2 regions of the Psychrobacillus sp. FSL K6-4046 genome follow, and region 2 is predicted to be linked to the other one. Evidence: predicted binding sites of a transcription regulator. Region 2 holds the regulator's gene; the other holds the start of a gene.
What was found. The regulator NrdR, encoded in region 2, represses ribonucleotide reductase genes. The targets are predictions, from matches to a motif close to AACACNATATATNGTGTT.
Positions count from the first base shown of each region.

Region 1 (15,833 bases), 300 kb from region 2:
CAAAGGCTATTAATACGGAAATGATAGAAAGTACAAATAGCGTTTTTCCAATATCGTCTAATAGTCCACTAATTTGTCCATCTACAAAAGGCTCAAGAATAGCACTTAGAAATCGATAGAGAAAAGCAATCAGGATCGTTTGAATAGTTGGAATAGAAATAAGAACTAGAATTGATATCAAAACAGAATTCCCAGTGACAGCAGCAGCAGTAGATGAGTAGCTTTTCATCGTACTAATACTCTCTGTAAGCAAGGAACCGACAAAGGGAATATTATTGGAGATTAATCTCTTTACAGTTTCGTTTACAGCACCACTTACTGACCAGGTTACTACACCGTTTACGGTTATAAACAGACTATATAATACGAGAATAATCGAGGTAGCCCCAACTAAAGTCATTCGTATTAGGTCAGACATTCGAGAAAAAGATATAGAAGGTTGAATTCTAGTCATAAGATCGAATATAAAGGCTGACAATAAGGCTGGAATCATAATCTTGTCTGCCACAATACTAGTAAAAGAGGCAAAGAGCATTACAACTGGATTCCATAAAGTAATAAGAAAAGCGCCACCCGACAGTGCTATTCCAGCAGTTAATACTGGATATACTCCTATAAACACATTAACGAGTTCACCTGTTACTACTTGAATCATCTTTACTGAGCGAAAAGCTGGCTCTAAGCAATAAAAACAAATAATAAGAATAAACAATAACTTAAATAATCGCTTGCTACTGGGAATAAGCCATTCTAAACACATAAATACAAAACCGAACAGGAGAATATAAACAAACGTTTGCAGTACTTCTTTCGCGGGTTGCAAGATTGTTGCAATTAATTCTTCCATTACTGCTCATTCCTTCAAGAGAGTAGTCCCATAAATGAAAAAAATTTTTGATAAAATGGTTCCATATGCTGAATCCATACAACGAGTAATATTGCCTTGGTCGTAATTGTAATTAGTGAGGCTAAACTAGTATATTCATAGTCTTCGAGCAGCTCTTCTATTATTTGTGAGATAAATAATAGGATTACTGAAAATAATAGCAATTTCACAATAGGTAGAATGGCGACAGGTACGCTTGAAATATACTGGTTTATAAAAGGAATAATGACCGATGTGGAGAGGTAAGTTAAAAAAAGAAAAATATAAATAGTATAAATTAGGGAATGAAATTTGGGGTAGGTTTCTTTAACTAACTGCAACAAGCAAAATGCAACAATGATAGTAATATAGACAATCATTTGTTAACTCGTCATAACAAGCCATTCTAAAAATGAGGAAATTTCATAAAAGAATAGCCTAAGCAAACGCAGTAACTCAATAGTCATGTAAATATACCCCACAAAAAACAAGAAGAATGCAAACTCTTTTTTTCCAGTCGATTCAAAAAACAAGTGAAGAATTGCTATCAATAAGCCTATCCCCGCAACTCGAAGTACATCGTGAAGTTCCACAATGCCTCCCCCTTCCCTATTACGTACTATATGTTGGACAGGTGGAGAATATGAACATACTGTTTGAAATTTACGAGTACTAGACCGGCTATTTTCACTAGAAATATTGACTGATCTAAATCATTCAACGGTGGTGTTTGGTGAGTTTCAACACATTTGTTCTGGTTAATGACTACTCTCCTTATTTAGGTTTACAAAAATTCGAGCTCGTGTCATTTTCGATTTTCTTTGTATGCCCATAAAAAAAGACATCAAGAGGTTTCCCCTCTTGATGTCTTTTAAAAAGTCTCTTAAGCTCTTGAAACGTATGAACCTTCATCTGTATTAATAATTAGTTTGTCACCAACATTAATAAATAAAGGTACTGTTACAACTAAACCAGTTTCTAATTTAGCAGTTTTAGATCCACCACCAGAAGTATCTCCTTTGATCCCTGGCTCCGTTTCAATAACTTCTAGCTCTACAGATTTAGGTAATTCTACTCCAAGTGTTTCTCCTTGGTATTGAATTACTTGTAATTCCATGTTTTCACGTAGGAATTTCAACTCATATTCGATTTGGTTTTCATTAAGCTCTAATTGCTCGTATGAATCCGTATCCATGAATACATGTTGATCTCCACTTGCATAAAGATATTGCATTTTTTTGTTATCAATTTGTGCTTTTTCTACTTTTTCACCAGCACGGAATGTTTTTTCGTTCACAGAGCCGTTACGTAAGTTTCTAAGTTTTGAACGAACGAACGCTGCTCCTTTACCAGGCTTTACGTGTTGAAAATCAAGAACACGGTAAAGAACGCCATCTACTAAAATTGTTAAACCTGTTTTAAAATCATTTACTGAAATCATTTATTTCCCTCCAAATTACGATAATATAAGTAGCTCTTTCGTCGAATGTGTTAACTTCTCTAATCCATTCTCCGTAACTAGTGCGTCATCCTCTATACGCACCCCACCGATGTTCGGTAGATAAATTCCCGGTTCAATTGTAATAACCATTCCTGGTTCTAAAACAATGTCTGATCGGAAGGATAAACCAGGTCCTTCATGTACCTCAAGACCAATACCATGACCAAGTGAATGACCAAATGCCTCACCATATCCTTTTGACGCAATATAGTCTCGTGCAATAGCATCCGCTTCTTTACCTGTCATTCCTGGTTGAACTTTTTCAAGAGCTAATAATTGAGCATCTAAAACTACTTGATAAATTTCTTTTAGTTTTTCACTCGGCTCTCCTACTGCAACTGTACGAGTAGTATCAGAAATATAACTATTGTAAAGTGCTCCGAAATCTAATGTTACAAAATCGCCAACTTCAATTACTTTATCTGTTGCTACGCCATGCGGCAATGCAGAACGCGTACCTGAAGCTACTATTGTATCAAAAGAAGAGGAAGTAGCGCCACGTTTACGCATAAAGAATTCTAGTTCATTCGAGACTTGAAGTTCTGTCATGCCGGGTTTTATGTAAGTCACGATATGCTCATATGCCTCATCTGCAATACGACAAGCTGCCTTTATTATACTAATCTCTTCGTCCGTCTTTATCAAGCGAATTTTTTCTACCACACCTGATAAAGGTACTAAATCTGCTGAAACAGCTTGCTTGTATAATTCATATACTCCGTATGTTACGTCATCTTTTTCAAAGCCAAGTGATTTAATACCCATTTCGTTTACTTGGTGGGAAATTTCCTCGATCAACGTTTTAGCATGTTGAACTATACGGAAATCCTTTATTTGACTAGCAGCTTGTTCTGTATATCTGAAGTCTGTAATAAAAACTGCATCATTTTTAGAAACTATTGCTACACCCGCTGTCCCAGTGAATCCGGTGATATATCGACGGCTGTAATCATTTGTTATCAATAATGCGTCAACGCCTCTTTCTTCTAATGCTAAACGCAGCTTTTCTAATTTCATCAATTTCCCTCTCCCCATTTTCAAAATAAACACTATAGTCTATTTTATCATAGTAAAGAGGGGTGGTAAATTTTCATTTTGCGATGGGCTGATCCTTAGAATGAAAAATAGCTGACTCCATTAGAAAACGCATTCCAATAACTACAATACAAATAAATGGTATGGACAGTTTCTTCATCGTTTTAAGCATTGTTCCAGCATCGCTAATTAACCACTCTACAACAAATGCGAGAAGTATCCCAAAAATAAGGCTAGATATAGCAACGGGTACTTTAGAAGTTAAAAGACTTATATAATAAATCACTATACTAATAACCCAAATAACTAAAAATAAAACCAGCCAGCGTAAGTATACATTCGTATCTTCAAACATCTCAAAGGATTTTGAAAAACCTACTGGATTCCATTTAACAAAACTGAATAAGTGTAAAAATTTAAGTAACGCAGTAATTCCAATAGCCGCAGCCAAACTGGTCAATACCGATAAGCTTTTCATTTCTGCTCTCCTCCTTTTAAAGACAGTTTGTACCTTTTCTTGTTTTACTAAACAAATAGCTAGAACATTTCTTCAAAAGAGGTTACGTAACATTAAACGTCATGAAAGCGCGTCATCGATTGAAAAAAAGGAAGCGGGTAGAAGGCTCTCATCCGAAAAAACATCTCGGAGATTTGTTATAAAAAATATAGTGTCGCTGGTTAAGAAAGCCTAAGATGTGGATAATATACTCATTGAACTGCCCTCTATATGCTATCTTTCGGTTTCCAATTATTTAGGTTTTTTGGAAATATTAAAACCCCTTTGGATAAAATAATCCAAAGGGGTGTAATTTTATTTGAAATTGTACAATCTTAATTCAAATCCATATCAAATGCTCTCTATAAAATTTACAGTCCACATTTCAACTGGGCATTACAATTTGTACAAGTGTTGCATCCGCCCATTTCCTCTACCGTTCCTTTACGGCAGACAGGACAGGTATTACCAACCTCTGAACCGATTGTAACGTTAGTAGAACGTATATCTTGAATCGTATCAATCAATACGATTGGACGTTTTTCCATCACTTTTTCTTCCTTCACCGTATCATCGTTTACAGTGTTTTCTTCCGCCTTAAGCGTAAGAACTTGGGAGTCACGACTTCCATCTACATATACTGTTCCGCCTTTTGCTCCACCATTATATAGACGTTCGTAAACACCTTCTACTTGTTCTACTGTATATCCTCGAGGAGCATTTACAGTCTTCGAAATAGAGCTATCAATCCAACGTTGAATGATACATTGTACATCTGCATGGGCTTCTGGTGGCAATTCCATTGCGGTAACAAACCAATTAGGTAATTCATCTTCTTTAGTATCTGGATTTGCATCTAAGTATTCTTGTACAATATCCGCTTTTACCTCGATAAATTTACCTAAACGACCACTACGATAATACGTAAATGAATAATAAGGTTCTAAACCAGTAGAAACTCCAACCATAGTACCCGTAGATCCAGTAGGTGCAACAGTTAATAAGTGAGAATTGCGAATACCTTTTTCAAGTACTGCTTCACGAATCTCCTGTGGCATTGTTTGCATAAATCCAGTTTCCGTAAATGCCTTACGAAGTCTGTTCGTTTCCTCTTCTGTTTCTCCAGTCAAGAACGGGAAGCTACCTCTTTCGCTTGCTAGGTCTGCAGATGTTTCGTAAGCAGCTATAGCAATCGTCTTGAAGATTTCATCAACAAGAAGATTTCCTTCCTCAGAGCCGTATTCTTTTTGGCAATAGATTAAAAGGTCAGCTAATCCCATGACACCTAGACCTACACGTCTTTCACCAAGTGCTTGAACTTTATTTTCCTCTAAGAAATAAGGCGTAGCATCGATTACGTTATCTTGCATACGAACTCCCACACGAACAGTTTCTTTTAATGCTTCAAAATCAACTGTTTTTGTATCTTTGTTAGCAAACTGAGCTAGGTTGACTGCTGCAAGGTTACAAACGGAATACGGAGCAAGCGGCTGCTCTCCACATGGATTTGTTGCAACAACCTTTTGACCATATGCAGTTGCATTTGTTTTTTCGTTAGCATTATCGATAAAGAATACGCCTGGCTCAGCAGAATAAGTTGCACAAATATTGATTAAGTTCCACAATTCTTTCGCTTTCACTGTGCGATAGGTACGAACCATGTAGCCCATACGCTCCCACTCACGAACATCACCAATTTTGTGCCAATTTTCGTTATAAAAAGCCATCTCTTCTTCTGTATAAGTTTCTGTTGCAGGGAAGCGAAGAGCGAAGTCTTCATCTTTTTCTACAGCTTTCATGAAATCCTCAGTTAAAGTTACAGAAATATTCGCTCCTGTTAAAAACTCCGGATTGTGAACAGAAAAAGTTCCGCCATCTCTTAGTTTCGTTTGAGCGTCGCGTATGATTTCATCGCTAAAACCACCTAAGCCAGGGATGTGTTGATAGTTTACAATTCCTTGATACATTGCTTCTTCTTGTGCAGTTAGCGGCTTAAACTTAAGCTTGTCCTTTGCAAGTTGTTTGATTGTTTCATCATTTGTGTTCTCAATCAAGAAGCGAAGGATACGTGGGTTTTGCATTTTAGAAATGATAAACTCTGCGATGTCTGGATGCCAATCTGCAAGCATAATCATTTGCGCACCGCGTCTTGAACCGCCTTGTTCCACTAGGTGTGTCAGTTTAGCAATGTCATCTAACCAAGAAACAGACCCTGAAGACTTACCATTAACTCCTCGAGCTAAAGTATTACGAGGACGTAATGTAGATCCGTTTGTTCCAACTCCACCGCCACGACTCATGATCTCCATCACTTGTTTTCGATGATCACTGATGCCTTCACGTGAGTCAGCAACAAAAGGCATAACGTAACAATTAAAGTAAGTTACATCTGTACCTGTACCTGCTCCATATAGAACTCGTCCAGCAGGGATAAATTTTAGTGATACTAATTGCTGATAGAACTTTTCGAACCATTCTGCTCTTTTTTCTTCTGTCACTTCAACAGAAGCAAGTCCAGTCGCATTACGCTTAGCAATTTGCTCATAGAAAACCTCCAAAGGTTTTTCAATAACACTTAAAGGACGGCGTACAATTCCTGATTTAACTTTAGTACTATCATCGATTGCACTACGATAATCTTCTTCGATCAAAACTTCTGCCGTTTTATCTTCCTGGTTAATGGAAACAATATAACCAAGACCTCGTGCAGGAAATTTAGGGTCTTCTTTCACCGTTAAAACGACAAAATCCCCTACTTTTAGTGTTTTCTTTTCGGTATCCTTGAATGAATATCGATCAATCATCACCAAACGTGACACACCTTTGTGTGTTAGATTCATATCTTCTGTTATTGGATGTACTTGAGGAAATAATTCGATATCGTGATTTAATTCTTTTACATTTAATTTTATTTGAGATTCATTTGTAGTAGTTACCAATTCTTTTCCTCCTTTCTACAACTCGTATTGACACAAGATGTAGTAGTTTCATTTATCATACGGCACTACATATAGAGGTGTAAAGCAATTTAGTTGTTCAAATTAATTTTTAAGTATTAATTCCTATACCTCATATTCTCCATATGTCTTTCATACTTTTATTTTTTAAAATTCCAGGCGTCATTATCATAACGCCGTCTTTCCAGCATTTTCACGTATTCATTTTGTTCATTATTTAAATGAAATGGTACCAATTCAATGTTTAAGGCTTCAGAAAATCCCTTTTTAAAAGCATCCTTACATATGTCTATTGGTATCGATTTTTGTAATAATTTGTTTATAGCAACAGCTTTTTGATTAATGCTATTTTTCACTTTTTCCCGGACTTCATCGGAAGAAAATTTAAAGGTTTGCACAAGTTTTTCATCATCTAAGTCTAAAAGAATTGCACCATGCTGAAGTATAACACCTTTTTGTCTAGTTTGAGCACTTCCAGCTACTTTCCTGCCTTCTACTACGAGCTCATACCAGCTTGGTGTGTCAAAGCAAACAGCAGTTTTCGGACTTTTTAAGGCTTGCAGTTTATCTGGAGTATTAGGAATAGAAAAATATGCCTCTAATCCCAGACTTTGAAATCCCTTTAATAGCCCTTCACTGATCACTCGATAAGCTTCAGTCACTGTTGCTGGCATATCTGGATAGTTTTCCGAAACAATCACGCTATATGTAAGTTCATGCTCATGAAGAACTCCTCGTCCTCCCGTCGGTCTGCGGACAAATCCTAAACCGAGTCCTCTAACTGTTTCCATATCTATCTCTTTTTCTACCGATTGAAAATAACCAATCGATAGAGTTGCTGGATTCCATTCATAGAATCGAATCACTGGTGGAATCAACCCTTCACTATGCCAATCTAAAAGGGCCTCGTCAAGCGCCATATTATAGGACGGGGCGCACGGACCTGAATCAATAAAATACCATTTTGTCTTTTTCAAACTTTCTCCCCCCTAACAACGCTATTCATTTTACCAAAATGATTGAATTGTATCTAGCAAATCTTTTATAATAGATAATGGAAGTATAGAAAGGGGAAAGACCGTGTTAGAGACTCTTTATATTATTATAGCAATATTGGTCGTATTATTAGTTTATGCAGGAATTTCAGCATACCGACTAAAGAAAACAGTTACAAACCTTACGCAGGAGCAATTCATCGAGGGCTATCGTAAAGCTCAATTAATCGATGTACGCGAGCCTAAAGAATTTGATGGTGGCCATATCCTTGGAGCAAGAAATATTCCTTCCTCCCAGTTAAGACAACGCCACAAAGAAATTCGCCCAGACAAACCAGTATATCTGTATTGTCAAAATGGTGCAAGAAGTGGACGTGCAGCTATGTTCTTAAAGAAAAAAGGGCATACGCAACTTAACCAGTTACAAGGCGGCTTTAAGGGCTGGACCGGCAAAATCAAATCTAAATAGTATAACATAAGGTTCTTCTTAACAAGAGGAACCTTTTTTGTTTAGAGCTTACACTAAGGGGGCATGAACTACTATGAAAGTAATATTTTCCCACGAAGAACAATTTCGGGAGATTCATCCAAGTTATGAGGATTTTGCTATTCTGACAAGGCGAATCACTAATGTTTTAAATGAAGAACAGTCAGGCAACTGGCAATTAGTAAACATTGACAATCAATTTAATCAGTTAGATACTAATTTAATTGAAATGATGGAGCATCAATTGATTCCTTATAAAATTTTAGCAAATATTTACGAAGCTAAGCCTTTAAGTAAAATAACAAGCAAATCCCTACTTTCTATGGAAAATCAACTGGGAATGGTTAGTACATTTGAGAATACACTCATAATGTTTCCGGATTATCAGGTAGCAGTAACTATGGCATTTAACTATTCTCAAGGTAACTCTTGGCCGGATTACTTTTTCTTTTCCACCTCCCCTCAAGCGGCCCTTTTCTTTTTAGAGGAGATCAATGAAAAGCTTCGTGAGCTTCTAATGCAGTCGGTCACCTATTTAGTTGACACGGATCAAGGGGTTCAGCGAAGAAAATATAGTGAGCAAGCAGTCGTTCCTCGAGAAGAGGTTCTACTAGAGAATCAAATTAAACAAGATATTTTTCGATCCATCGATGAATTTTTTAAAGAGGACGGTTTGTTTTTTAAGGAATATGGTCTTCCTTATAAAAGAGGTATATTACTATATGGTTCCCCTGGAAACGGGAAAACGACACTAGTAAAATCGATTACCGGCTCTACGAAAGCTCCTGTAGTCTATTGGCAAATCACTGAGTTCACAGGAAGTCACTCCATCCAAGAGGTTTTTGGAATTGTTTCTAGATTAGCCCCAGCTATTCTGGTGATTGAGGACATTGACTCGATGCCCGAGTATACAAGATCTGTCTTTTTAAACACATTAGACGGAACACAATCTAGAGAGGGTCTATTTATCATTGGAACAACTAACTACCCACAGAAGATTGATCCAGCATTAATTAACCGTGCCGGAAGATTCGATCGTGCATATGAGATTCCTTCACCACCCCAACAAGTGAGAGAAAATTATTTACGTAAGCTTGATATTAAGAAGATTCTTCTTGACCACGTCTTAGTAGATATAGCTAAACGATCAAAAGGCTTATCCGTTTCTCAACTAAACGAGCTGTACATGTCCATTGCACTTAACTGGCATTATGATGGCAAGCTGGAATACGAAACACGGATCGACGAGCTGATTAAACAAAATAAACGAACCATAAAAAATGACTGGGAAGAAGACAATCATTCTATTGGTTTTTAAAAAAGTAAAACACTCCCAACACTAAAAAGGGAGTGTTTTATTTTTTTTAGATAACATTTAAGGTAAAAAGCATACGACAATTAAATTTTAACTTCAATAAATATTGAGTTTCTTCTATATATTAGAAGAATTTTGCGTTCATAAGAATTCTGAATAGTAGTTGGGATGCAATGAAGCATGCTAACAGCCATTCTTCTTACTAGACTACGTAATTTCTGGTTAAAGAAGCTCCATTATTAGTTCAACATTTCGGAATTACTTTAGTGTTCAGAAGTAGTCCTGCACCTTCTAACCAGTTTTCTAATATATCATTAAAAAACTCTGGAGCAGCTATTGGAATACCATGACCAATACCAGTGATCGTAATTGCCTGAGCTCTGTCTCGCTTACTTAAAAGGTCAATTGCTGAACTTTTCATCACTTTTCTTTCTTTCTCGCCTACTGTTATTAAAAGGCTTGCTTTTACGTCAGCATAGGAATCTGGTACTTGAAAAGACATATTCTCTTCTAGAACCATTGTTAATGTATCTAAAGACATTCGATTGCTATCTTTAAAGTACTTTTCAAAAAGGTTTGGGCCAATATACAATTGTTTAGCTTGTAGCTTGGAAAAGAATCTATATTTTATCAAAGGATATGTTAACCTTATAGTAGGTTTAACCATTTCCTTTCCAAATGGTACTTTTCTTACGAGAGCACTGTTAATCATTGCATAATCGATTAAATCGGGAGACTGACTAAGCATCTGAATAGCAATTTGAGCACCAAGTGAAAATCCCACGACTATTATCTTTTTATCTTCTTTTTTTCCTCAAGTAAGTGTATGAGTTGAAATGCGCAATCTTTAATAGAGACAAAATCAGTCTCCCTACTACGACCATGACCTGGGAGATCAGGTACTATACAATGATATTTTCCTTTAAAGTACTGTACCTGTTCGTCCCACATCCAGCCTCCGACTCCTCCGCCATGTAGAAAGAGTATTATTTGTTCATTTTGTTCCCCATCTTCCTTGTAATATAAAGCCATTTAAACTCCCGCCGTTTCTTTTGTATACCTAACTGCATTTCTTTTTCTGTGAAGCCCTCTGCTATCTTCTGAAAGCAAAAGATAAGCAGCATAAATATAGCTAATGGTGGTAGAATCAGCCATAGTTGTCTCGTTAAAAATACTTCCTTTGCAATAGATATCATTCCAGATAATTCGTAAATGACTGGAGAAAGTCTCGCACTATCTGGAAAGCTTATCGCTCCTCCGACAAAAATAGATAAAACACCTAAATGCACTAGTGTTTGAAGTACTTGTACTACATGCTGAGACCAATATAACCAAAGCTTTCTTCCTATTTGTGGGTTGATATGCTTCAGAATAACCCATATTAATGACCCGCCCATTACAGCAGAACTTTGCACATATTCTTTTTTTATTGCCTCATTCATTTCATTCCCTATAAGACTAGTAGTTATGGGGAGGACTAACACGGACATGATCAAAGCTTGGATGAAAAGCCTTTCTCCTAAGCTTGTTTCTAATCCACTTGTTGAAATAGTTAAAATTGGTAAAAGTAAAATAAACATTAATAATGTTAATGGTAAAAAGTGCATACCATCGGCGATACTATTTATTACCTTTCTCCATCTTTCGTTCAAAAAGAATGCATATAGAATTCCTAGTAAATATCCTCCGCCTACTCTGATCGTAGCAACTAATACAGTCATACCAATTGTATATTTTGTTCCAACAAGCAGTTGCTGAAGAATAGAATATCCATATGGATCTGTACCAAAAATAATACTAGTAGATGGAGGCAGTGGTGGCCTTCCGATAAGGTTACCGTTATCGTCATATAAAAAATTTACCTGCTCTACATCGTCATGAAAGATAAAATAATAGGCGACGGACACACTGAATAGTCCAACAATTATTAATGCAGGAATTGTGATATTCAGACGTTGTCTGGAGAATATATTGAATCTCCGTGTATGTGCCTTAGTTTTGTATCGAAAAATTGCTTTCCACTGCAGTCGATCTAAGAGCGGAACTCGCAACCCTTCAAACATAACGCTTTTTTCCAGTCGACCCCGTTTAACCAGATTCTCAACAACCGAATAGAATAGAAAAAATGGTATGAATATCGATAGTAAGATGAAAGTAATACCCTTTGGACTAAAATCATTCGTTAAATAGTGTAGAATCCCTTCTATCCCAAAAAGATACTCTACTATGAACAAGGAGGACAATGTGAGCCAGACGATTGATTTTGATTGAAAGAAGACACTCTGCAGAACATTACGGGTACAGTGCTTAATCAGCACCTCGACATTAGAAAGCCCCTTAGATCTAGCAAGCTCTACATATGGCTGGTCCAGCTCTTGTTTAAATAAAAGCACCAATAATTTATAAAACAAAATGGCTGGTATCACCGATAGGCAAATGACAGGAGCCGCATAAACCCTCTCTCCCCCTAAGCTATAAAAAGAAAGAATTCGTAAACCTGTCATCGTATACAGTTGTACTACGGCTAGTTGGATAAGAAATATGTATGCAAAATCAGGAATCGCAGTTAGTATATTTGCAAATTGTAGTAAAAGCTTTTGGACCGGACCATTTGAAATAGTCGTAAAAATAGCCAATATAAATGAAATAAACAAGGAAAACAACAAAGAGACTATCAATATAGTCATCGAATACAAATAAGGACCCTTCAGATATTCCGATATGCTAATCGGAATAATCTCCATTGTTTGCATTACTAGATAGCTAAGATGCCATTCAGACGGTAAAAACAAACTTTTACATACCTCAAAAATTGTTCGTAAATAGAAAGAAAAGTCAAAGAGGCTACCTACTTGAAACAAGACGATGGGAACGCAGCTAATTAAAACAATCCCAATAATACCCAAAAGAAATTTACCTAACAAATTAATCCATCTGTACATATTGTTCCCCCTAGGTAGACCTCTTCTATCGCTCTATAAGGGTATACGAACCTATTTAGGTAAAAGTTTCAAAATTGTTAAATATTAGTTTTTATTCATAAATTATCTTTTTCCTCTTTAATTTTAGAGGATGCAATTCCGGTGGTTAATTGATAAAATACCACCAGTCGCTGTCGCTCGTAAGGCTGTAGCACTTAACATTCTCATCCCACTGGAATCCTCTCTTACCTCTAAAGAAATTTAATGGTAAATTACTACTTTTATAGTTGACTGGGTATATCAAATATACGACTTAGTTCTTTTCATATCAGTAATGAAGTAAGGGTTATCTTTTTTCATTCTCTCCGAAAGAAGCACGACGTTACTTGGATCCTCTATTAATAATTCTAATTCACTTTGGGTGATTCCAACCACTTGAAGAAAGTCAACTCTACCATGAACACTATCTATCCCTGTAAGCTCTGGATCATCTATAACAAGCAACGCTGTAATCGCAGAGTCTACTCCAATATGGATGGAACCCCCATTACCAGCAACATACTGAAATGGCTCAAAAGGTTTTTTCTGCGTATATGTATAACTGGCAAGATTAGAAAGCATGGATACTGCCCATAAACAATCCTCTACATTTTCCTCTGCCAATTTAATCGTCATTTCATATCCCCAGCCACTCCATTTACCCCCGAACGATTGATCATTCACATACAAGTCGGTCATCCCATAAGTCACCATATGCTTGTACCCATTAGGTGACTGATAAATACTATATCCATCAATATATTGGTCCCCACCTAACCAAGCCCGAGCATGTAGGTCTGTCCCAAAATGAGCAGGTTCTTGGTTCGGATAAAGCTCCTCAAAAACTCTATCGATTGCATCCCATCCTGGTGACCAATCCTCTTGCGTTGCCGCTCGCTTTTTATACTCTTCTAGGTTCATGATTATATCTTCCTTTCGACTTTAACTTTTATTATTGCTACGAAAAAATAGCTAATTAGTTTCAAATTTAGAAGAAATCCAAAAATGGTGTTATGATTTTTATTTAACTGAATATAGTGTTTCTTAAATAAAAGCTACTTTAAAGCGGAAGATTGATTAAAAATATAAATAAAATGAGTTGGAAAATGAATCTCCAAGCTCATTTTTGATATCAATTTTTCTAATGCATATGTAGAGCTACCTCAAAACACTCTACCGGTGATAAAATCTTCGTGAACGGTGATAAAGCCCCACCGAACGGTGATAAATTACATTTGCCGAGGAGAATGTTTAACATCGCTAATACCCGTTTTCGTTCTTTGTTTCCGTTGGTTATTAATGGAACTAATTCTTCTGATTTAAACATAAAAAAAGTGCGACCCTTAAGGATCGCACTTTTCATTATGCTTTAGTGTATCGTAGTACTGGCTTACGTGCAGCTTTTGTTTCGTCTAAACGATTGATCACGGTTGTATGTGGTGCATTTTGAACGATTTCTGGGTTTTCTTCAACCTCTTTAGCAATTTGAATCATTGCATCACAGAATGCATCTAACGTTTCTTTCGATTCTGTTTCAGTTGGCTCAATCATCATGCCTTCTTCTACATTCAATGGGAAGTAGATTGTTGGCGGATGATAACCAAAGTCTAACAGACGCTTAGCCATATCTAATGTACGAACGCCTAATTTCTTCTGACGACGTCCACTTAATACGAATTCATGCTTACAATGACGATTGTATGGAAGGTCGTAATAAGCTTCCAAGCGTCTCATCATATAGTTAGCATTTAACACCGCGTATTCTGTCACTGCCTTTAAACCATCTGGTCCCATAGAACGAATATATGTGTACGCACGAACATTGATACCAAAGTTACCGTAGAACGGTTTTACTCGGCCAATAGTTTGTGGACGATTATAGTCGAATGTATACTTGTTATCTTCTTTAACTAATACTGGGCTTGGCAGGAATGGAATAAGATCAGCCTTCACTCCAACCGGTCCAGAACCCGGGCCTCCCCCACCATGTGGTCCTGTGAATGTCTTGTGCAGATTTAAATGTACACAGTCAAAGCCCATGTCTCCTGGACGTGCTTTCGACATTACCGCATTTAAGTTGGCACCATCATAGTAAAGCTTGCCGCCTACCCCGTGAATAATCTCTGCTAGCTCTAAAATATGCTCCTCAAATAAACCTAATGTGTTAGGGTTTGTAAGCATCAAGGCAGCTGTATCAGGACCAGCTACACGACGTAGATCCTCTAAATCTACTAAGCCGTCCTCATTAGACTTAACAGTAATCGTTTCGAACCCTGCTACCGTTGCAGATGCTGGATTTGTTCCATGCGCAGAGTCAGGTACGATTACCTTCGTACGCTGTGTGTCCCCATTCGATTCATGGAAAGCACGAATCATCATCAGCGCTGTCCACTCACCGTGGGCACCAGCTGCAGGTTGAAGAGTAACCTCATCCATACCAGTTATTTCAACTAGAGATGTTTGTAATTCATATAACAGTTCCATTGCACCTTGAACAGTTGACTCTTCTTGAAGTGGGTGAATATTTGCAAATCCAGGGAATCTTGCAACAGATTCATTGATTTTCGGGTTGTATTTCATCGTACAAGAACCTAGTGGATAGAATCCTGTATCCACACCATGGTTTCGGTTAGATAAAGCTGTATAGTGACGCATGATGTCTAGCTCAGATACTTCTGGTAGCTCTGCCTCTTCTTCACGTAACATCCCTGCAGGCAAGATGGATGACAAATCTACTTCTGGAACATCTAGCTCAGGTAGGCTATATCCTACTCGACCTTCTTTTGTTATTTCAAAAATTAGTGGTTGATTGTCCTTATGCATAAAGAGCCCCCATTTCTTGCACGAGTGCATCTATTTCTTCTTTTGTACGTTGTTCCGTTACTGCAATCAATACGTGGTTTTTCAGATCCAAGTTGATACGACCCAAATCAAATCCACCGATTATACCTTTTTCTAAAAGTTTACTATTTGCATCAGCTACTGAACCATTCACCTTCACGACGATTTCATTAAAATGAGCTCCTTGGAAAGGTACTTCAAATCCAGCTTTTTCAAATGCCAGCTTTGCATAGTGAGTCTTAGTTATATTTTGAACAGCCATTTCTTTTACACCTTTTTTACCAAGAGCTGTCATCGCTACAGATGCAGCAAGTGCATTTAAAGCTTGGTTAGAACAGATATTAGAAGTAGCTTTGTCACGACGAATGTGCTGTTCGCGTG
Region 1 is NZ_CP152020.1:1,691,553-1,707,385, reverse strand. It holds gene MKY09_RS08370 (stage III sporulation protein AE) at 1-847, opposite strand, end outside; gene MKY09_RS08365 (SpoIIIAC/SpoIIIAD family protein) at 1,249-1,458, opposite strand; gene efp (elongation factor P) at 1,749-2,306, opposite strand; gene MKY09_RS08355 (aminopeptidase P family protein) at 2,322-3,386, opposite strand; gene MKY09_RS08350 (DNA helicase) at 3,457-3,879, opposite strand; gene MKY09_RS08345 (vitamin B12-dependent ribonucleotide reductase) at 4,269-6,836, opposite strand; gene MKY09_RS08340 (biotin/lipoate A/B protein ligase family protein) at 6,995-7,831, opposite strand; gene MKY09_RS08335 (rhodanese-like domain-containing protein) at 7,935-8,318, shown strand; gene MKY09_RS08330 (ATP-binding protein) at 8,392-9,654, shown strand; gene MKY09_RS08325 (alpha/beta hydrolase) at 9,896-10,435, opposite strand; gene MKY09_RS08320 (hypothetical protein) at 10,441-10,602, opposite strand; gene MKY09_RS08315 (ABC transporter permease subunit) at 10,638-12,593, opposite strand; gene MKY09_RS08310 (suppressor of fused domain protein) at 12,873-13,532, opposite strand; gene gcvPB (aminomethyl-transferring glycine dehydrogenase subunit GcvPB) at 13,974-15,434, opposite strand; gene gcvPA (aminomethyl-transferring glycine dehydrogenase subunit GcvPA) at 15,427-15,833, opposite strand, start outside.
Region 1: MKY09_RS08345 (vitamin B12-dependent ribonucleotide reductase) is a predicted target of NrdR. The motif match lies at 6,898-6,915, and genes of this name have one in related genera.

Region 2 (15,833 bases):
GCTCATAGCCGACTGGCGTTGCTACAGCAATGTGCATGCCCATGTATGCAGCAGCAATCACTAAGGAATGTGCAACGTTGTTACCATCACCAATAAAAGCCAGCTTCAGCCCTTTTGTATGACCTTTCACTTCTTGTACTGTTAATATATCTGCTAACGCCTGACATGGATGGTAGAGGTCTGTTAGGCCGTTTATAACAGGTATACTCGCATGCTCCGCAAGTTCTTTAACCATAGCGTGTGAATTAGCACGAATCATAATGCCATCTAGATAACCCGAGAGGACATGTGCTGTATCATAGACAGATTCCCCACGACCAATCTGCAAATCTCTAGCGTTCATGAACATACCATTTCCACCTAGCTGCTTCATCCCCACCTCAAACGAAATCCTTGTACGAGTAGAATGCTTTTCAAATATCATTCCTAATGTCTTCCCTTCTAACAATGGAGGACATTTACCAGCCTTCGTTAAAGACTTTAAGTTTGTTGCTAGTTCTAGTAATTCAGTCACTTCTTCCTTAGAGTAATCCAATAGTGTTAAAAGATCCTTTCCTTTTAAACTATCAACTAATTTAAGATTTACCCACTCCAATAATTTCATACTCATAATCCCCTTTACCCGTATCTTCTGTAATTGTTATTATAAGTATGAATATTTATAAAGTCAAGCGAATTTATATACATTTTTTATACATAAAAAAACTAATGAGGAATACTGCTGTATTCTTCATTAGTTTTGTTTAATTAGTTAAAAGTTATATTGTTTACTGTATCACGATCAAGCTTTTTAATAACTTCAACAATCAATTTAACTGTATTCTCGTAATCATCTCTATGCAGAATTCCTGCATGTGAATGAATATAACGAGTAGCTACACCGATTGACAAGCAAGGTACACCATTTAAGGAAATATGCATAGAACCTGCATCTGTTCCCCCACCAGCAATTGTTTCAAATTGATAAGGGATATTGTTTGCTTCTGCTGTATCCACTACAAAATCGCGTAATCCTTTATGGGATACCATAGATGCATCAAATAGGACGATTTGAGGGCCATCTCCCATTTTACTAGATGATTCTTTTGGAGTGATTCCTGGAGTATCACCAGCAATACCCACATCAACTGCAAAGCCGATATCAGGGTTAATTTTTGCTGTAGAGGTTTTAGCTCCGCGAAGACCTACTTCTTCTTGAACATTCCCGACACCATATACGATATTTGGATGATCTTGGCCTTGTAAATTTTTCAATACATCTATTGCAATAGCACAACCAATACGATTATCCCAAGCTTTTGCAAGTAGAAGTTTATCGTTGTTCATTACAGTGAATTCAAAATATGGAACGACCATATCCCCTGGTAATACTCCCCATGACATAGCTTCTTCTTTAGAGGAAGCACCAATATCAATAAACATTTCTTTAATATCGACAGGCTTTTTACGTGCTTCTGGGCTAAGAATATGTGGTGGTTTAGAACCGATAACACCTGTAATAGTTTCGCCCTTACGAGTAACGATCGTTACACGTTGAGCTAGCATTACTTGTGACCACCAGCCTCCCACTGTCTGAAAACTCAAGAATCCCTTGTCATCAATTTTGGAAATCATAAAACCAACTTCGTCTAAGTGACCTGCAACCATGATTTTAGGTCCGTTAGCATCTCCCACTTTTTCAGCGATTAAGCTACCAAGGTTGTCATATTCAATTTTGTCTGCATAAGGGGCAATATATTTTTCCATTACTTTACGCGGTTCACGCTCGTTACCGGGAATCCCTTTTGCATCTGTAAGTTCTTTTAGCATTGTTAATGTTTCATCTAATTTTGTCATTATTTCGCCCTCCTAAATATACTCACCAGTTAATTATATGATAAATTGAATGCTTATTCAAAATATATTTTTAAAATTCTAAAGATACACAAATACACCTGCATTAATCGGCACCGGCGCCGCCACCACTATCCCCGCTGCCACCTCCGTAGCTTCCTCCGCTATCTGAATATGTAGCGGAGCCTCCAGAAGAACCATCTCCAGAAAATAGATATCCTTTTGTCCATCTCCATGAATCCTCTACATATTTCATAGGGTCTGTGTCTGTTAACAGCAATCCAGCCAACGGGACAGCACGCGCTGTTTCTAGTGGATAAGACTGGCGACTTCGTTTAAACAAATAAGCTCGAATGATCCACTTATCTTCCTTGTGCAATACAGTATGATCTTGTTTGCTTAGTGCTTTTCTAAAAGCCCTTATAGAATCCTTAGCTCTGACTGCATTCATCGATAAAATATTTCTTGGTACAGTAAAATATAAAACAATAAATGCAAGTAACAAATCATTCGTTTGGTGAAGTAATGCTTCATCTACTAAATTTACGCTAGCAAAAAACATGAAACCCATATATAAGAATAATAATCGTTTTGATTTTTTCTTCCACCATAGCATTCCGATATATATAAGAGATACTGTTATGATGCATACAATTCCCCAGATGCTTCTTAAGTCTGCATAATATGCAATAGAAAATAGTATAGCCAATATAATGGTCGCTATACTTAAAATCATAAGTGGGATACGGTTATTTAAGGCACCAGCCTCGATCATCTCTGATTCAACTGCTAGCTCCCATTGCTTCTGCTTTTCTTTAAATATTTTTTTCCGCTGAGCAAAATAGCCATTTTGCCTTTTCTCATCTCTTGCTGCTCCAGCAACATCGTGTAAGTTAAACGTCCATTTGTTTGATCCATTTTTTACTCCAAATAGCCAATCTATCATTGTATTTTCGAAATTGGCATTCACTAGACTTCGATTCACCAGTTGAAACTCTAATGTCTCTCTAGGAGCCTTTGTATCATTTTGAAAACGAACTGCCGCTTTTCCTTTGCTTACCTTTACTGCTCCTTTTTCTACTAATGAAAATAACCCTGCCAAAAAGCTTTTTTTATGAGTATTGCCAATTTGATCAACAAAAAACATATATAAAGCATCCGTCTCTATCACATTTGTTTCAGAGTCAACCCTCCAAAAATGTCTCTGTGGTAATAAAACAATTAATAAGACAGCGACAATAAGCATTCCCATCATAACTTTTGGGATGAGACTCTTTACCATTTCATTGTAATCTAAACGACTCAGCATCTGATTAAATTGTTTTTGCTCTAAAGCAATGGCCCCACTTAAAGTTTGTGCGGACTTAATTTTCGGCATTGCTGTCATTACGGAAGAAGGAAAATAGAAACTAGTCTCCGTAGTAGAATACGCCTCCGATTTAGGAGTCACAAATCGTATACCATATTGGTTTTTTTCTCGATTTCCTGCATGTCGATCAAACATAAATCCATCGAAAGTATCAGGATTTAGTGGTTTCGGAAGTATAAAATCTATTGTCACATTCTCGTAAGCTTGATCATGTGCATCCCCGCTAAAGTACGTCACCTTTACCTCACTGTAATTGTCATATGTCTTAACAGCATTCTTTAAGGTATAAGCATAGAAGTAAGATACCTTCTCATTAGTTTTCTTGATGTTTGTTCGAAAATGGCCTTCCTCAAAGGAGACAGTTAATGGAATCATCGATTCTGCTCCCACAAAGCCTGGCTCCATGTCTAAGCTAGTAAGCTCATAGGAATAAAAATCTACTACCTTCCCATTGTATGTGTCAGGAAATTCTCTATAAAGGTTATGAAAGGAACCATCAAAAGTATAGGTAAATACCTCGTTAACTAATAAGTCACCGTTTGGTTGAATCCATGACTTTATATGTACTTTGTCAATGCTATAAGACTTTGCTTCCCCTATAGGGCTAAAGGAAAGGAAAGCTAACATGAATAACAAGAATGGAATAATAAACTTTTTCATATGACAACCTCCCCCTACTTCCAAGATAACTATCGTACGGAAAGTAAAACAAATAAGTTTCAGTTTTAATAAATAAGCTACTACATTTAAAGGCCATAAATAGGTAGGAACACTATAGATTTTCTTTTATTTCGCATATAGAGTTCTCCAAAATCAAAAAAATACCTCGAAGAATTCATATTCGGGGTATTTTTTATTGTTAAGGAAATTATAAAACTCGGAACCTGTGGATAAATTGATGTCTAGCTCCACCGCCTTGCCCCTCGGGGTCAAATGGATAAAAGCTCCGGTGGCTGAGGAGCTGCCTCCTCGCTTTTCTCCATTTGCCTGTCGGGGCAGACATAGGCGCTTGCGCTTTTCTTGATGTCTAGCTCCACCGCCTTGCCCCTCGGGGTCAAATGGATAAAAGCTCCGGTGGCTGAGGAACTGCCTCCTCGCTTTTCTCCATTTGCCTGTCGGGGCAGACATAGGCGCTTGCGCTTTTCTTGTTTAAGCTCTACTTCCCAGATGAACCAAAGCCCCCTCTTCCTCTATCAGATTCGGTTAAGCTTTCCGTTTGCTCTATTTTCACTTGTAAAACTGGAGCTATAATCATTTGAGCGATCCTCATATGTTTTTCTACTGTAAAGTCTTCTAAACCATGATTTATTAATATGACTCTAACTTCTCCCCTGTAGCCCTCATCTATCGTTCCAGGACTATTTAAAACGGTGATGGAATGCTTTAACGCCAAACCACTTCTTGGTCTAACCTGTGCTTCTGTTCCTTTGGGCAGTTCCATCTCAATTCCTGTTCTGATTAATGCTGATTTTCCAGCTTGTATTACCTTTTCTTCAATTGAATACAAATCCATTCCTGCATCGCCTTCATTTGCTCGGTTCGGTACCATTGCATCTTCATGAATTAATTTTACTTTTAATGTTTGTTCCATTTAAATCCTTCTTTCCTTTGTATAGATTTATATGTATTGTGAAAAAATATATTTATTTTCTTTCAAAAAAAATAAATTATTTTGAAACCAAACTACTTCTTCTATCGTATAGCAGGTATCATGTATTTTACAAGGAGGACATTTTAATGGTCCATATTATACGATTACTAATAATTATACTTATTATATATGTATTCTATAGAATATTACGCTATTTATTTGATCCGAGACGAAAGCTGGACGAAGCAAATGAAAAAGAACAATATTATTTCTATGACGATATAAAAAATGTACGCAAAAATTTCTTTATTACGTATAAAGGTGCCATGTTTGAGGGCGAAAAATATCTTGGTACTACTGATCAGGCTTTCGAGGTAGTATCTATTTTCATTTGGATTAAAGATCCTTCTAAACTACAGGGATTCACAAAAGAGGACTTTTATTTCCTGCAAAATGAAATACGAATGAATTACCCGAACGCTAAAATAAATTGGAAGAGTCCAATTGAACAGTTGATGAAGGAACAGGATTAAAAGCATTTCATTTTTGAAATAATGTCGGTAGATTAAGTAATCAGGACTAAACTACCTTGTAAAAAAATAACTCGACTTTGCTGGTTGCTATCAATCAACAAAGTTGAGTTATTTTAGAGTTAAATCAAAAATTAAATAATGTTGTAATCGCAAAATACACTACGATTCCCAGAATAAATATACCTGCCAATTTCTTAATAGATAATCCCCCTTTTCATCACGAACAACAGTTAAGCTAATCGGACAATTTCTGAAATGACGGTTTGAACGTCTTCGGTATTCTTAATCACGTATAAATAATCCGCTTCCTCTTCAGATGGATCAGTAACGTCTTCTCCATTTTGACGCATCAAGACTTCCTCAAAATTTAAGGCAGTCCTTAAAATAGAAGTACTTCTCTCACTATTCTTCACTCTTTCTAATAATACCTCTTCTGGTATATCAAAGTTCAAGACAATTGTCGTAAAGCCAAGACTCTTATAATACTCTAAAAATCTTACTCTACCACCAATACCTCTATTAGAGTTACATAAAATTAGATGGCAATCCGTTTCATTTACTGCATAATCAACAATCATTTGGGTTAGTCCATATTTTAAATTATTGCTTGCAGTCTTAGGTAATAAGCTTTTATAATGAGTATTCAGAAATTCCGCATGATTGTCCTGATCAATCACGACTGAGTTTGGTAGATGCACTTCTAATGCCTTGGCAAATGTAGTTTTTCCACTATGTGTTTTTCCAACGGTCATTATAACAATTCTTTTTTTCATATGATTGACTCTTTATCTAATGAGATCAATAAGTTCTCGACGTTAAAATATGTACTAAGAGGCTCTTTTCTCCCTGCCTCATGCCATTGATTGTATCGTTTAAAGACTTCCAAAGGATTATTATTCGCTTGTTCTTCCACTAGGTATTGGATGGTTAAAAAGCTCCTACAGTAATCAAACATGATGCTAGTTATATCATTAGAATAAGAGTCAGTTCCAAATTGATCTATACTTCTACTTCCAAACTGTTCGTTGAAATAAGCCACGACTGCACTTTCTACTTTAGTGATTGTTTCAAACGATTCAGGGGTCATTAAATTTTTTCGAGCAATATAGTCGCACATTCCTTCTTCAAACCATATACTTTCTCTTTCTTCATCAAATTCATCTGGGAATAAATCGATATGGTGAACCATCTCATGGCCAGCTATTGTCAAAATATCCTCTTCTTTAAAATTCCGGTAAAAATCCTTTATAAACTCATCTTCGACGTTCTCATATATATTCATAAAAAAAATTCGCCATTCCATAATATCTGGAGTCATATAGACTAAGTGCCGATTTGTATACGCTGGTATGGGAACATCTGAAAAGACACTGGTTGCTATGTCCCCCGGAGTCCAAATGAATCCTCTCGGAGAATCATTTAATTCATATTCTTTTTCTAATAAAGCTTTAAATTCATTCAGTTTAACTTTAAAGGATTCTATGACTTCTAGATATTTAACTGCTTCATATGGCGTTTCAAATGCATAAATATGCTTCATTTCATCCATCACTCCATTTTATTGTTAATTGAATCAATCATTAATATGATTTTTATAAGAATGTAGAATTGATTTCAGCTATGGCGACGTCTTCTCTATCTCACTACGCGCGTTGCCGCTTATTGCTGCAATCCATAGTTAAATTATATATTAATTTAATTAAAAATTCATATTTTTGTAAAAACCTATATCTCTAGTTATACTTTTCTACCAGCTCTGCGCTCTTTTTTCTGGTTTTTATTATTTTTTCCAATAAAAAAAGAGCCTAACAATCTAGGCTCGTCCCAAGGCTTCTATCATTTCTTACACTCAAAGGAATAATCACTTGTTAAGTTATTATGTATTACCAAAGCCGAAGCTCCCTCTGCTTCAGTGCAACCGCTAGTGAGTAAGTTAATTTCCTTTGTATGAAAATAACTAGATGTAACAATTATTAAAAGGAGTCCTGTTATAGTCACTCCTATTAGACCTATCATAGGTAGCAAATACTTATTGTATTTAGTCATCTTCTCAGTCCTCTCATTAGTTTTATACGATTTACTAAGTGAAAGGTTTCAGGATTATATTTTCTACCACTGAATCTAGAATACTATGGGACTATTATCCGTTAATAGCCAAACTATTAGAAAGACATACACGATCATTAGCATAAGAAAGCCTACACGAAAGCTAGTATGCAATGTTTTATGACGAAATAACTGCATTCCCAAATAAGCACCTATGCCTCCACCAAAGATTGCAAAAGTCCATAATGTTTTTTCCGATATTCTTTGTCCCCTTTTCTTTGCTTGGGACTTATCATAGCCCATCAATAGGAACGCTGACACCGACATTAAAAAAATTAAAATAAGAATCACATTAACCATAATAATCCTCCTTAGAAAAGCGTAGGCCCCTATCTCTGCCCCGACAGGCAAATGGGGAAAAGCGAGGAGGCAGCTCTCCAGCCACCGCAGCTTTTATCCATTTGACCCCGAGGGGCAAGGGGCTGGAGCTAGACAATATGAAAAGCATAAGCCCCTATCTCTGCCCCTGACAGGCAAATGGGGAAAAGCGAGGAGGCAGCTCTCCAGCCACCGCAGCTTTTATCCATTTGACCCCGAGGGGCAAGGGGCTGAAGCTAGACAACAAGAAAAGCGTAAGCCCTATGTCTGCCCCGACAGGCAAACTAAATTAGATTGTAAAAAAAGGCTGATAGAAAATCTATCAGCCTTTTCATCTAACTTATTTGTTGATTGCTTTTTTTGCTAAATCAGCAATTTGTGTAAATGCTGCTGCATCAGTTACAGCTAATTCAGCTAACATTTTACGGTTTACTTCGATTTCAGCTAATTTCAATCCGTGCATTAAACGGCTGTAAGAAAGTCCGTTCATACGAGCTGCCGCATTGATACGTGTGATCCATAGTTTACGGAATTCACGTTTCTTTTGACGACGGTCACGGTATGCATACATTAAAGATTTCATAACCTGTTGGTTTGCTACTTTATATAATGTATGTTTAGAACCGTAATAACCTTTAGCTAATTTTAATACCTTTTTACGACGCTTGCGCGTCACTGTTCCGCCTTTTACGCGTGGCATGTTCATTACCTCCTGCTATTCTTTCGAATAATTTGATTTCGTTTAAATTATTTCATGTAAGTAAGTAAAGTTTTGATACGTTTGTAATCGCCTGAAGAAGCTACTTTAGTTTTACGTAGTTTACGTTTAGCTTTAGTAGATTTGTTAGCGAATAAGTGGCTTCCAAAAGCACGGTCATGTTTTAATTTACCTGTACCCGTTTTTTTGAAACGCTTTGCAGCTCCACGGTGAGTTTTCATTTTCGGCATGTCGAATTCCTCCTAAACAATTGTACTCTATTACTGTTTTTCGTTCTTCGGTGCAAGCACCAAGAACATACTGCGTCCGTCCATTTTCGGTTTTGACTCGATAGTGGATACTTCCGCACAAGCTTCTGCAAATCTATCTAAAACTCGTTGTCCGATCTCTTTATGAGTAATGGCACGACCTTTAAAGCGAATAGATGCTTTCACTTTGTCTCCTTTTTCAAGGAACTTGATCGCGTTTTTCAATTTCGTTTGGAAATCATGCTCATCGATAGTCGGGCTCAAGCGAACCTCTTTCATTACGATAACTTTTTGATTTTTACGAACTTCACGATCTTTCTTTTGCTGCTCAAATTTGAATTTACCATAGTCCATGATACGAGCGACCGGTGGCTTGGCTTGAGGAGCCACAAGGACAAGATCCAAATTTACACGACCTGCTATTTCAAGTGCTTCGTTACGTGTTTTTAAACCTAATTGATCACCATTTTGATCAATAACGCGTAGTTCGCGTGCTCGAATGCCATCGTTCACATACATGTCTTTGCTAATAATGATCCACCTCCAGATAGTGTCGCGAATACATGGTTTGGGCATAAATTCCGTAGAAACGAATCAGTCACGCCGTTTTCGATCCAATAAAAAAGCGAGCAGACATCTGTTAATGTCTGCCCGCCGATATGAGAAATATGTAGCAACTACATATTACAGTCGATCGTGTGCTTACCAGTCAACAACCAATGTGTCGAGCAGGTGAGAAGCGGGCAGCCTCTTCTTATACCACAAACTTGTATTCAATAACCTAAATAACTATACCATCCACAAAACTATTTGTCAACAATATAATTATATAATTAATTATGTGCTACTTCTTCTTGCAGACGAGCTAAAAATTCGTCGAACGGAATACTTTCGGATTTTTGCTCTCCATATTTACGAACGTTTACATTACCTGATTCTAACTCTTTATCTCCTAGCACTAGCATATAAGGAATCTTTTGCATTTGTGCTTCGCGAATCTTGTAGCCAAGCTTTTCTTCACGGTCATCCATTTCTACACGGAACCCAGCTGCAACTAATTGCTCTTCAATTTGCTTAGCATACTCGAAATGTACTTCATTAGAAACTGGAATAATCTCAACTTGCACTGGTGCCAACCAAGTCGGGAAAGCTCCTTTGTATTCTTCTATTAGGAATGCAACAAAACGTTCCATAGTAGAAACTACTCCACGGTGAATAACGACAGGACGATGTGGTTTTCCATCTTCCCCTACATATGTTAGATCAAAGCGCTCTGGTAGTAAGAAGTCTAATTGAACTGTTGATAATGTTTCTTCCTTACCAATAGCAGTTTTTACTTGAACATCTAGTTTTGGACCGTAGAATGCAGCTTCGTCTTCTGCTTCAATATAATCTAATCCTAATTCATCCATAGCTTCTTTTAGCATGCTTTGAGCTTTTTCCCACATTACATCATCATCAAAGTACTTTTCTTTATTGTTAGGATCTCTGTAAGATAAACGGAATGAGTAATCTTTCAAGTCAAAGTCTTTATAGACAGAGATGATTAATTCAACAACCTTTTGGAATTCCAATTTAATTTGATCTGGACGTACAAATAAATGGGCATCGTTCAACGTCATCCCACGTACACGTTGAAGTCCTGATACTGCTCCAGACATTTCATAGCGGTGCATTGTTCCTAGCTCCGCGATTCGTAGAGGAAGGTTACGATAAGAATGCATACCGTTTTTGAATATCATCATATGGTGAGGACAGTTCATTGGACGTAATACTAGTGTTTCGTTATCCATCTCCATAGGAGGGAACATAGAGTCTTGGTAATGCTCCCAATGTCCTGATGTCTCATAAAGTTCTTTAGACCCTAAAACTGGTGTGTAAACGTGTTTGTAACCAAGCTTTAGCTCCTTGTCTACGATATAACGCTCAATTACGCGTCGGATAGTTGCACCATTTGGTAACCATAGAGGTAAACCTTGTCCAACCTTTAAAGAGTTAGTGAAAAGCTCTAGCTCCTTACCAATTTTACGATGGTCACGTTCTTTTGCCTCTTCCAACATTTTAAGATGCGCTTGAAGGTCCTCTTTTTTAAAGAAGGCAGTTCCGTAAATACGTTGAAGCATTTTATTGTCACTGTTACCTCTCCAATATGCTCCTGCAATGCTTAGCAGTTTAAACTCTTTTAGCTTTCCTGTAGAAGGAACATGAACACCACGGCAAAGGTCAAAGAAATCTCCTTGCTCGTAAATCGAAACTTGTTCTCCAGCTGGTATCGCTTCAAGCAGCTCTACTTTATACTCATCATCCTGAAACTTTTCAAAAGCTTCTTCACGAGAAACGTCATGACGAATAATTTCGATGTTTTCACTAATAATTTTTTTCATTTCTTTTTCTATTAAAGGTAAGTCATCAGCTGTTATTGGTTCTGGTGAGTCAATATCATAGTAGAAACCATTTTCAATGACTGGTCCAATTCCTAGCTTAACATCTTTAAATAGACGCTTTACAGCTTGTGCCAGTAAGTGAGCTGAACTATGACGCAGAATTTCTAACGCTTCATCTGACTCAGGAGTAATAATCGCAATCTCTCCATCCTCAGTAATCGGTGTTTTAAGATCGATCAGCTGACCGCTTAATTTACCTGCTAAAGCTTTTTTTCGAAGCCCTGGACTAATAGATTGTGCTATTTCTTCTGTAGTTGTTGATGAAGGAAACTCTTTTACTGCTCCATCTGGAAATTGTAACTTAATAACATCTGCCACTTTGAACACTCCTTAATAATTTTGGATTAAGTATCAGCCTAAAATCGCTCTTCCCTTGAGCAGATTAGCTGGTTTAGGTAAGACGATTATTTTAGACAAAATAAAAAACCCCGTCCCGGTAAAGGGACGAGGTTTAAATCGTGGTTCCACCCTTCTTCTATCTATACGAATATAGACGAAGCTTTGCATCGGTTAACGGACCGGTGACCGGCAAGCTGCTACTACAATTTCACAGCTGCTGCTCGGAGGTGGTAAATCGATTGCCGGTGCTTAAGAAGCTTTCAGCCAAGGCTTCTCTCTCTAAAAAGTCGTACAAACTGATTATTATCCTCTTCAACGCATCTACTTGTTCTTATGAAAATGATTATACGCCACGACTTTAGCATTTGCAAGTAGTTATTTATGCTCTCTCCAGTTCTTCCCTTGAAGAGCAACTGGGATAGTCAGCGCTTTGATCCGTTCCATAATACGTCCTGCTTTTACTACCTCTTTTTCTCCTCGTTGCGTATAAGAAAGATGATGCTGTAATTCATCATAGTTAAAGTTAGAAGACATAAAGGTTGGAAGCTGTTCTGACATCCTGTAGTGGAGAATAGTTCCTATAATTTCATCACGCGTCCAGCTAGACATTGTTTCTGCACCAATATCGTCTAGCATAAGCACAGGTGCTTTTTTTACAAACTCTACTTTTTCAGGAAGAGATTGATCTTGTATAGCCTGTTTCATTTCGCGAAGAAATTCAGGGACGTATACAACTACTGAATGAATATGTCTAGCTGCTAGTTCGTTTGCTAGTGCGCCCAATAAGTAGGACTTACCGACTCCAAACTTTCCGTAAATATAAAGTCCTTTTGCAGGTAATTTATTTGTTCTTTCCCATTCATTTAAGAAGTCCTTAGCAGCTCGAACTGCTACAACACGACTATCATCTTGTAAGTCTAAGCTTGAGAGACTAGCCTCCATCACCTCTTTAGGCATATGAATACTGTCTATCATAGAGGTCACTTTTTTACGCTCATCCTCTATACCCCCTCGTTTACACCTTACATACTCAACATCTATTAGGCTTCGGTCTAACACTAGCTTCGGCTCATAGCCCTTCATAAAATTCGCACATTCGTCTAAGGAAGGACAGCCCTTGCAATCATGAGACTGTGATTTATATTCATATAACTTACTCAAGCTCCGATTGATTACCTGTTTAGATATTTCATCTGAGTTTTCCTCTATAAATGCTTGTATATTTGGTTCCTCTAATACTTCCTGCTGCAGCTCATCCAATCGAGAAGTAAATTCAGGAGTGACTACTCTTTTGAGCGTTTCATTAATCCGTTCCATTTCCTTCACCTACCTTTTCATCATTCCTAGTTCTTCTAATAGCTTTTGTCTTTCAGCATCTATATCTTGTATGCCATTCGTTTCTTTTCCTGTACGCTTTAACTCGTCATCTTTTTTATAAAACCAATCTGGCACCTTTTCTTCTCTAGTCGGTTTTTTCGAATATGTCTTTTGCTTAGATCCTTCGCTTTTCCATTTCATGTACTGCTCGTGCTCGTTTCTTGCTAATTCCATAGCTTCCTTAGCTGTCTTAACGTCCTTACGCATCCAGTGAGAAGCAATCTTTTCAGCATAATTCTTCGTCAGCTTCATGTCTGTACGAAGAAGCACATACTGTAACAGAACATTAACTACCCCGATTGGCATTTTATAATGCGTGACAAAATAATTGGCTAACTGAACGTCTGCAAGTATAGGTTCTTTCCCATTAGCAATATCCTTCAAGACCTTTGCAGGAGCAGTCGTTTCCAAATATTGAATCAGCTCTTCTTCTTTGGTTAGTTTCTTTTCGTCTGTTTGTACTACTTTCGAAGCTGGTTCTATTTTTTGAATAACTGGGGCAGTGCGAGAGACCGTTAGCTTATAATACTCTGCACAAGCTTTTTTCAATCTAGCATCCGAAAGACGAAGTTCATCATCCAAAGCTAGAATAACGACCTTTTGCATTTCTACTGGCGATAGATTATACAAAAATGCAAGCTTTGCAATTACTTCCTTAGCTTCTGTTGTCATGGCAGACTTCGGAACCAGTTGCTCAGATAGGCCATCTTGCAGCAAGGAGAAATCGAAATCCTCGTAATAGAAAGGTACAGAACTATTTCGTGTCTTTGACTGGAAATTTTCTTCCGTTGATGCAGGTAAACCTGTTTTAGTAGTTGGTTTAAAAACATCCACAAAGGTTCTTGAGACGTCTGTATACTCATGTTGCCAGTTAGACGTTTGAATGTAACGGCTTCTAAGCTGTTTATATGCACTTTCCCCAATTTTGTTTAGTAGGAACATGGATAACAAAGGATCCTTTAGAAAAGATTCCGCATCTAGAGGAGCTTCAAGTTCATAGCAGAAGCTGCGTCCATCTCCATTGGGCTTTTGCCAAGTGCGCAGCAGACCAATTGCTTCTAGTGCTATTCTCGCTTGAAAAACTTTCCCCAATGATAAGCCAAGAACATTTAATAAATGATAATGTGTCCATTGGTTTTCACTTTGCATTTCTCCATCAGCCCATAACGTCAAATAAAGGCTCATGCTTTCTGCTCCGACTAGTGGCTGATAAAATAACGTTAGCAGCTGACGATCATAATCAGAAAAAGAATACGGCAAGCGAATCATATATGTATCTGTCGAGTGTAGCTCCTTATATAACATCACTTGTTTACCTACTCCTTAAATAATTGCTTATAATGAAGGATTCTTTTTTAAGATTTCCTTTAACTCATCAATGAAAACATTTATGTCTTTAAACTGGCGATATACGGAAGCAAATCTTACATAGGCAACCTCATCAATCTCAGCAAGCTTGTCCATGACCTTTTCGCCAACTTCCTCTGATTTAACTTCAGAGTTACCTGTTCTTCTTAGTTCCTTTTCAATATAAAACACAACTTCCTCTAATTGGTCAAGTGCAACAGGTCTCTTCTCACATGCACGTATTAGCCCTCGCAATATTTTCTCTCGGCTGAATTCTTCACGAGATCCATCTTTCTTTACGACAATTAAAGGAGTTTCCTCTACCTTTTCAAAGGTCGTGAAGCGAAACCCACAATCCTCACACTCTCTCCTTCTTCTAATTGCCTTATTATCATCTATCGGTCTGGAATCGACCACTTTAGTGCCATTAAATTGGCATGCTGGGCATTTCATAGAACCTCTCCTAAACGTTTGCTTTAATTTTGTATACCTATTATAACAACTTTTCCTCATAAAATCGAAAAAGCAGAGGAATAAATTCCTCTGCTCACTCAGTTTTGTTCATGTTTCATTACACTTGAACTGTCATGCGTTCTTTAGGTGCCTTGACTGGACCCATTCCACGTGGCATTTCGAGCGTTTCGCGTGTTCCAGCATTAAGAGCATCTGCAATATAGTTAGCCGCGATTGATGGATCTAAATCACCACAAGTATACACATCAATGCTTGCATAACCGTGCTCTGGAAAGCTGTGAATCGTTAGATGCGACTCGGAAATTATAACGACTCCACTTACACCTTGTGGTGCAAATTTGTGAAATGCAACTTCTCTAACTTCTGCACCTGATTTTAGTGCAGCATCAACAAATGTTTGTTCGATAAATTGCATATCGTTAAGTTTGTCGAAATCGCACTCCCATAGTTCTGCAATAATGTGACGTCCCATTGTCTCCAATGTCCGTTTCCCCCTTTGATAAGTTTTATTTTTAACATCAAAGTTGACTACCACGGGGGAAAGTTAGTCCTAAGAGGTCCTAACCCTTTAAGTAGTCTATGTACTAGAAGTACACGATTTCCATTATAAAACATTTTAACTAATAGTGCAATATAAAAAAACCTCTTTCTAGTAATACTAGAAAGAGGTAGGTATTATGTTAATATTAGGAAAAAATATTCATTAGTAAAGCATAATGTCAGACTCAATTAAATTAAATAATAAGTTATTCCGATATTACAATCCACTTGCAACTTTTTTAGCTAAGTCTACCACTCTTGCAGAATAACCCCATTCATTATCATACCAAGCAAGTACTTTAACTTTTGTTTTACCCATTACCATAGTAGTCAGTCCATCTACAGTACTAGAATTAGTAGTTGTATTGAAATCAATCGAAACCAATGGCTCATGCGTAATTCCCAAAATGCCCTTCATAGAGCCCTCGGCTGCTTTTTGGAACGCAGCATTTACTTCTTCCGCTGTCACTTCTTGTTGAACATCCACAACTAAATCTACTAAAGAAACATTAGGAGTAGGAACGCGTAAAGCCATTCCATGAATCTTTCCTTCTAGCTCTGGCAATACAAGTGAAAGGGCTTTCGCTGCACCGGTC
Region 2 is NZ_CP152020.1:1,387,263-1,403,095, reverse strand. It holds gene argF (ornithine carbamoyltransferase) at 1-604, opposite strand, end outside; gene MKY09_RS06855 (M42 family metallopeptidase) at 748-1,836, opposite strand; gene MKY09_RS06850 (DUF2207 domain-containing protein) at 1,940-3,862, opposite strand; gene dut (dUTP diphosphatase) at 4,359-4,793, opposite strand; gene MKY09_RS06840 (sigma-w pathway protein ysdB) at 4,940-5,326, shown strand; gene MKY09_RS06835 (AAA family ATPase) at 5,557-6,099, opposite strand; gene MKY09_RS06830 (hypothetical protein) at 6,096-6,866, opposite strand; gene MKY09_RS06825 (DUF1294 domain-containing protein) at 7,448-7,732, opposite strand; gene rplT (50S ribosomal protein L20) at 8,091-8,450, opposite strand; gene rpmI (50S ribosomal protein L35) at 8,498-8,698, opposite strand; gene infC (translation initiation factor IF-3) at 8,729-9,250, opposite strand; ribosomal protein L20 leader region at 9,332-9,478, opposite strand; gene thrS (threonine--tRNA ligase) at 9,550-11,478, opposite strand; T-box leader at 11,598-11,824, opposite strand; gene dnaI (primosomal protein DnaI) at 11,875-12,816, opposite strand; gene MKY09_RS06795 (DnaD domain protein) at 12,826-14,181, opposite strand; gene nrdR (transcriptional regulator NrdR) at 14,212-14,676, opposite strand; gene speD (adenosylmethionine decarboxylase) at 14,795-15,178, opposite strand; gene MKY09_RS06780 (glyceraldehyde-3-phosphate dehydrogenase) at 15,455-15,833, opposite strand, start outside.